3 regions of the Streptomyces sp. NPDC019224 genome follow, and region 1 is predicted to be linked to each of the others. Evidence: riboswitches for the same ligand, from Rfam matches in the RefSeq annotation. Region 1 holds a riboswitch; each other region holds the start of a gene.
The links. A riboswitch is a leader RNA that binds a small molecule or an ion and turns the genes downstream of it on or off. The one in region 1 is predicted to bind cobalamin.
Positions count from the first base shown of each region.

Region 2: linked by a shared signal. The riboswitch ahead of ABZ564_RS13710 (ABC transporter substrate-binding protein) and the one ahead of ABZ564_RS23325 (cobalamin biosynthesis protein) in region 1 are both predicted to bind cobalamin.
Region 3: linked by a shared signal. The riboswitch ahead of ABZ564_RS20330 (ribonucleoside-diphosphate reductase subunit alpha) and the one ahead of ABZ564_RS23325 (cobalamin biosynthesis protein) in region 1 are both predicted to bind cobalamin.

Region 1 is NZ_JBEYCF010000040.1:33,470-35,722, forward strand. It holds gene ABZ564_RS23320 (cobyric acid synthase) at 1-527, opposite strand, end outside; gene ABZ564_RS23325 (cobalamin biosynthesis protein) at 524-1,534, opposite strand; cobalamin riboswitch at 1,657-1,788, opposite strand; gene ABZ564_RS23330 (hypothetical protein) at 1,934-2,167, opposite strand; gene ABZ564_RS23335 (inorganic phosphate transporter) at 2,202-2,253, opposite strand, start outside.
Region 2 is NZ_JBEYCF010000017.1:33,355-35,607, forward strand. It holds gene ABZ564_RS13705 (beta-ketoacyl-[acyl-carrier-protein] synthase family protein) at 1-552, shown strand, start outside; cobalamin riboswitch at 858-983, shown strand; gene ABZ564_RS13710 (ABC transporter substrate-binding protein) at 1,068-2,105, shown strand; gene ABZ564_RS13715 (iron chelate uptake ABC transporter family permease subunit) at 2,102-2,253, shown strand, end outside.
Region 3 is NZ_JBEYCF010000030.1:78,297-80,549, reverse strand. It holds gene ABZ564_RS20330 (ribonucleoside-diphosphate reductase subunit alpha) at 1-1,004, opposite strand, end outside; cobalamin riboswitch at 1,144-1,275, opposite strand; gene mctP (monocarboxylate uptake permease MctP) at 1,334-2,253, opposite strand, start outside.

The DNA of each region.
Region 1 (2,253 bases):
AACGAGGCGAACACCCCGCCCCGGTCGATGTCCCCGACGACCACCACCGGGAAGCGCGCGGCCCGGGCGATGCCCATGTTCACGATGTCCGTGCGGCGCAGGTTGATCTCGGCCGGAGAGCCCGCGCCCTCGCAGATCACCGCGTCGTAGGTGCCCCGCAGCTGCTCCAGGCAGTCCGTGACGGTGGACAGCAGCTGTTCCTGCCGTCCGCCGTGGTAGCCGCGGGCGCTCATCTCGCCGACCGGCCGCCCCATCAGGACGACCTGGCTGGAGCGGTCGCCGCCGGGCTTGAGCAGCACCGGGTTCATCAGGGCGGTCGGCTCGACCCGGGCGGCCTGCGCCTGCATCGCCTGGGCCCGGCCGATCTCGGCGCCCTCGCGGGTGACGAAGGAGTTCAGCGACATGTTCTGCGCCTTGAACGGGGCGACCTTCACCCCCCGGCGCACCAGCCAGCGGCAGATGCCCGCGGTGACGACGCTCTTGCCCGCGTCCGAGGTGGTCCCGGCGACCAGCAGTCCGCCGCTCATATCGTTCTCCGTCCAGAGGTACGAGGTCCTGGTGCGCTCGGGGAGCGGCCGGCTGCCGCGATCCGGCGTGCGACGGTCCCCGCGCCCAGCCGGGCCGCCACGCTGACGCCGAGGGCGAGCACGCCCACCCGGCGCGAGAGGCGCACGGCACGCTCGATGTCCCCCGTCTCCACCGCGCGGCCGGCCTCCCCGTTCAGTACGGGCCGGTGCTCGACACGGCCTCCGTAGGCGAGGGTCCCGCCGAGCCGTACGCCGAGCGCGCCGGCGAACGCGGCCTCCACCGGGCCCGCGTTGGGGCTCGGGTGCTTCGCGGCGTCCGCCCGCCAGGCCCGTGCCGCCTCCCGCGGCCGTCCGCCGGCGGCCACGGCGAGCAGGGCGGTGAGCCGGGCGCCGGGCCAGCCCGCGAGGTCGTCGAGCCGGGCCGAGGCCCAGCCGTACCGCCGGTAGCGGGGCGACTTGTGGCCGACCATCGCGTCGAGCGTGTTGGCGGCGCGGAAGCCGACGAGCCCGGGGACACCGGCGAGGGCGCCCCACACCAGGGCGCCGACCACGGCGTCCGAGGTGTTCTCGGCGACGGACTCGACGACGGCGCGCGCGATGCCGGGGCCGTCCAGCGCCTGCGGGTCGCGCCCGCACAGGTGCGGCAGCCGCTCCCGGGCCAGTTCGATGTCCCCGGCGGTCAGCGCCCCGCCGACGGCCCGGGCCTCGCGCCCCAGCGACGTACCGCCGACGACGGACCAGGTGGCGGCGGCGGTCAGGGCGACGGAAGCGGCCGGGTGGCGGCGCAGGGCGCGGGCGGCCAGCGCGGCGCTCCCGGCGGCGCCCCCGGCGCAGAGCAGGGTGTGCAGGGCGCCCCAGCCGCGGTGGTCGCGCCAGAGCCGGTCCTCGACGGCCGCCGCGGCCCGCCCGAAGGCGGCGACCGGGTGCCCCCTGCGGGGGTCACCGAGCAGCAGGTCGCCGATCAGCCCGGCCGTGGCGCCGTACGCGTGGATGCGATCGGCACGCACGGTTCAGCCGGCCGTACCGGTGGTTGCCGACGGGGGCGGCGGGGAAACGGTCGCACGGCGGCCGGGCATGGCGATATGTCCTCACTCAGGGTCCGCGCCCTGGTTCGACGTGACGGCGACGAGAGTCTCCTGGCTTCCGGATCGGCGGTTCCCCCGGTCTTCCAGCCCCTGGCGAGGGCCGTGACGTGCGGCGGTGGGGGACCGCTCCCCGGTGACAGTGGCGGGACCGCGCCGGATTCGCACCGGCTTCCTCTGCTGTCGCCGTAATGGCTCCGGCAGTCCACCACGCCCCGCGAACGCCCGTCAACTCGCCGTTGACCTGCGGCGGCGCGGGGCGGGCGGACGCGCGGCGGGCCGGACGCGCACGAGGTGCGTCCGGCCCGCCGGGAAGGTGCCGCGTCAGGCGACGATGAGATGGATCCCGTACGCGACGGCCGCCGCGCACAGTCCGAAGCAGACGTACGCCCCGGCGCGTGCCAGCAGCAGCGAGGAGCCCGCCGACCCGCTTTGCGCGGCCGGTTCCGGCTGCTTGGAGAGGCCGACGATGCCGAGCGTGAAGAGACCCACCAGGGCGACGGTGGTGACGAGGGAGACGCCGAAGACGGTGCCCAGAGCTGCCCAGTCGATGTTCATACGGGGGGTGTCCTTACCGGAGTACCGGGGTCTGTCAGACCGTGGCGGGTCGGGCCGGATCGGCGGCGACGGGCCCGGCGGGCGCC
Region 2 (2,253 bases), on a different contig from region 1:
CGGGCCGGACTCGTCATGGGTGAGGGTGCCGCCGTCATGGTGCTGGAGCGCGCGGCCGACGCGGAGGCCAGGGGTGCCGAGCCCCGGGCCCTGCTCGCCGGCACCGGTGCCACCACGGACGCCCACCACCCCACCAGCCCGCACCCCGACGGCCGGATCGCCCGCGCCGCCGTCGAGGCCGCGCTGCGCGACGCGGGCTGGCGGGCCGACGAGGTCGAGCACGTCAACGCGCACGGCACCGCGACCGTGCACAACGACGCCGCCGAAGCCGCGCTGATCAGCCGGATGTACCCGCACCGGCCACCCGTCACCGCCCCCAAGGGCGTGCTCGGCCACTGCATGGGCGCGGCCGGGGCGATCGAGGCGGGGCTGACGATCCTCACGCTCCAGCGCGGAGTCGTCCCGCCCGTCGCGAACCTGGACGCCCCCGCGCCCGGCTTCGACATCGACTGCGTCACCAAGCAGCCGCTGGTGCGGCCCGTCCGCCGGGCCGTCAGCCACTCCTTCGGTTTCGGCGGGCACAACGCGGTGGTCGCGCTCCAGCGCCCGTGACCGGCCGGCCGGTGGCGAACGGGGGCCCCTCGTCACCGGCCGCGGGCGGCACCGGGCTGCCCGGACGCTCGTGGTAGCGTGCCGGGGCCAGTCGAACTCCACCACGGGGGCGTCCGGCAAACCCCCGCGGCGTCGCGCCGCCCGGCACGCACGCTCGCGGCGTTGCCGAAAGCCCTGGTAGCTCCTTCCCCAAGCTCTTGATGAGCAGGGTAGGCCCCATCCAAGGACTTTCCGGCGTCTTGCGATCGCACGCACCGGCCGCCGCTCCTTCCTCCGCGGGGATTTGCCGGACGCCCCCAGGAGTCAGGGAATCCGGTGTGAATCCGGAACTGACGCGCAGCGGTGAGGGGGACGGGCGGGGCCACGGCCACTGGGAGACCCTCGTCCCCCGGGAAGGCGTCCCGTCCGCGTGAACCCGAGTCCGAAGACCTGCTGGCGACCGCAGCCCGGGACCGGGCGGCGGATTCCGTACAGCGGGTCCCGCGCATGGGCCCAGAGACGCCGAGGTATCTCCCGTGCCGCTCATAGGTCGTGGCCGTTCCGCCGCCCTGCTCACCGCCGCACTCCTGCCCCTGACGGCCTGCGGCGGGCCCCCGCCCGAAGCGGCCGGCGAGAAGAGCGGGTCCGGCGGCTATCCGGTCACCCTCAAGAACTGCGGGCGCACCGTCACCGTGAACGCCGCGCCCCGGCGTGCGGTCTCCGTCGACCAGGGTTCGACCGAGATCCTGCTCTCGCTGGGCCTCGCGGACCGGATCGCGGCCACCGCGACCTGGACCGACCCGGTGATGAAGGGTCTGGAGAAGGCCAACGCGGGCGTGACCAGGATCGCCGACAACCGCCCCTCGTCCGAGAAGGTCCTCGACCAGGAGCCCGACCTCGTCAGCGCCTCCTTCGAGTCGACGCTCGCCAAGGGCGGCGTCGCCCCCCGCGACCAGTTCGAGAAGCTGGGCGTCCCCACCTATGTCTCGCCCGCCGACTGCACGGCCAAGGACAACACCGAGGACGGCGACGGCGTCCGCACCGGCGCCCTGACGATGGACAGCGTCTACGGCGAAGTACGCGACCTCGCCCGCCTGTTCGGCGTGCCCGAACGCGGCGAGAAGCTCGTCGCGCGGCTCCGCACCCGCATCCGCGAGGCCACCGACGGCATCGACGCCTCCGGCACCTCCGTCCTGTACTGGTTCGCCAACTCCGAGGCTCCGTACCTGGCGGGCTGCTGCGGGGCGCCGGGCATCATCAGCCGGGAGCTCGGCGTGAAGAACGTCTTCGACGACACGCACGACGAATGGCCCCGGATCAACTGGGAGACGGTCGCCGACCGCAACCCGGACGTCCTGGTCATCGGCGACCTCACCCGCACCTCGCAGACCGCGGAGAGCGCCGCCGGGAAGATCGCCTTCCTGGAGTCGAACCCCGTCACGAAGGAGATGGACGCGGTACGCCGCAAGCGCTACGTCCTGCTCAGCGGCCAGGCCATGAACCCGACCATCCGAACGGTCGAGGGCGTGGAGCGACTGGCCGCCGCACTGCGCGAGTTCGGGCTCGCGGGATGACGGGCACCGAACGGGCCGCGGCGCCGCGCGAGCACCCGGCGCCGGCGGCCGGCGCACGCCCCCGCCTGCGGGGCCTTCCCGGCGGGCTCCTGTGGACCGGCGGCGCCCTGCTGCTCGCCCTGTCCATCGCGGTCGCCGTCACCATCGG
Region 3 (2,253 bases), on a different contig from region 1:
TCGCCCGTGTTGTCGCGGAGCTCCAGGAACTCCTCGATGTCCGCGTGCCAGGTCTCCAGGTAGACGGCGGCGGCGCCCTTGCGCCGGCCGCCCTGGTTCACGGCGGCGACGGAGGCGTCCAGCGTCTTGAGGAACGGCACGATGCCGTTGGAGTGCCCGTTGGTGCCGCGGATCAGCGAACCCCGGGCCCGGATGCGGGAGTACGAGAGGCCGATGCCGCCCGCGTGCTTCGACAGGCGCGCCACCTGGTGGTAGCGGTCGTAGATCGAGTCGAGCTCGTCCAGCGGTGAGTCCAGCAGGTAGCAGGAGGACATCTGCGGGTGCCGGGTGCCGGAGTTGAAGAGGGTGGGCGAGGAGGGCAGGTAGTCCAGCCGGCTCATCAGCCCGTACAGCGCGGCGACCTCGTCCAGCGCCCGCTCGGAGGTGTCCTCGGCGAGCCCGGAGGCGACCCGGAGCATGAAGTGCTGGGGCGTCTCGATGACCTGACGGGTGTGCGGGTGGCGCAGCAGGTAGCGGCTGTGCAGGGTGCGCAGCCCGAAGTAGCCGAAGCGGTCGTCGGCGCCGTCCGCGAGCGAACGCTCCACCAGCGCGTCCAGCGCGGCGGCGTGCAGCGTCACGAACTCGGCGGTGCGGTCCGCGATCAGGCCCTCGCGGTGGCCGACGGCGACGGACGCGGAGAACGAGGTGGCACCCTGCCCGGCGGCCTCCTCCGCGATGGACCGGGTGAGCAGGCGGGCGGCGAGCCGGGAGTAGGCCGGGTCCTCGGCGATGAGGCCCGCCGCGGCCTCGGTGGCCAGCGAGTGCAGCTCCGCCTCGTCGGACCGGGCGCTGCGGCCGCGCAGGGCGGCGGCGGCGACCCGGCCGGGGTCGGTGTCGGGCAGGTCGGCGGTGAGGCCGGTCAGGGTCCGCAGCAGTGCGGTGCCGGGCCCGTCGCTCGCGGATCCGGTCGCTTCGGACTCGGCCGTCTTCGGCGCTGTGGCCGGATCGGCTGGCGCGATGGTCACGGGGTGCTCTCCCTCGCTCGGCTCTGGGCCGGCGGGGAGCGGGGCAGCCGGGCAGGAGCGGGCCCGGGCGGGTCGGCACTCCGTGCGGCGTCCACCGGCCCATCCCACGAGGCCCGGACGTCTGGGCACCCGGTTCGGTCGAGCCGGATGCGCTGTCGGCAGGTCCTCGGACTCGCCGGTGCGCGAAAGCGCACCGGACACACCGTTGCGGGACAGTTCCGGATTCGCACCGGATTCCCCTGCGACGACAGCGAGCATGAGCATACATGTGGGGGCTGCCCGATCGGGCAGCCCCCACATCTTGTGTCGCGAGCGTCAGGCGTGGGCGGTCAGTGGCAGCCCGGCGCCCCCGCCGTGGCCGGCGGCAGCTCCGCCTCGACGCCCGGGTCGCCCACGTCCGCGGTGTAGTCGTCCGGAGCGGTCTCGTCGACCCCGGCGGGTGCCTTGACGGCGTTCAGGACGAAGGTCAGGACCACGGTGACCACGACGTTCAGCACGAAGGCCGTCAGGCCGATGTAGCCGATCTCGCCGATGCCCGGGATCTCCTCGGAGGACCCGCCGAAGTGCTTCTGCGTCGGGCTCGCGACCCCGTACGCGGCGGCCGTTCCGTAGATCATGCCGACCGCCCAGCCGGCGAGCAGCGCCCAGCGGTGGAACCACCGGGTGAACAGGCCGCCGACCAGCGCCGGCATCGTCTGGAGGATCCAGATCCCGCCGAGCAGCTGGAAGTTGATCGCGACCGTCTTGTCCATGGTGAGGACGAAGGCGAGCGCGCCGACCTTGACCAGCAGCGAGACCAGCTTGGAGACCTTGGTCTCCTGCTCGGGCGTCGCGTCGGGCTTCAGGAAGTCCTTGTAGATGTTGCGGGTGAACAGGTTCGCCGCGGCGATGGACATGATCGCGGCCGGCACCAGCGCGCCGATGCCGATGGCGGCGAACGCGACTCCCGCGAACCAGTCGGGGAACATGTCCTCGAACAGCTGGGGGATCGCCAGCTGGCCGTTGTCGACCTTCACGCCGGCGGCGATCGCCATGAAGCCGAGCAGCGCGAGCAGCCCCAGCATCAGCGAGTACAGCGGCAGGATGGTCGTGTTGCGGCGGATCACCTCGCGGCTGCGGCTGGAGAGCGTCGCCGTGATGGAGTGCGGGTACATGAACAGCGCCAGCGCGGACCCGAGCGCCAGGGTGGCGTAGCCCCATTGTCCCGCCGCGGCTGGTGCCAGGCTGCCGTTGCCCGTTTCGGTGAACT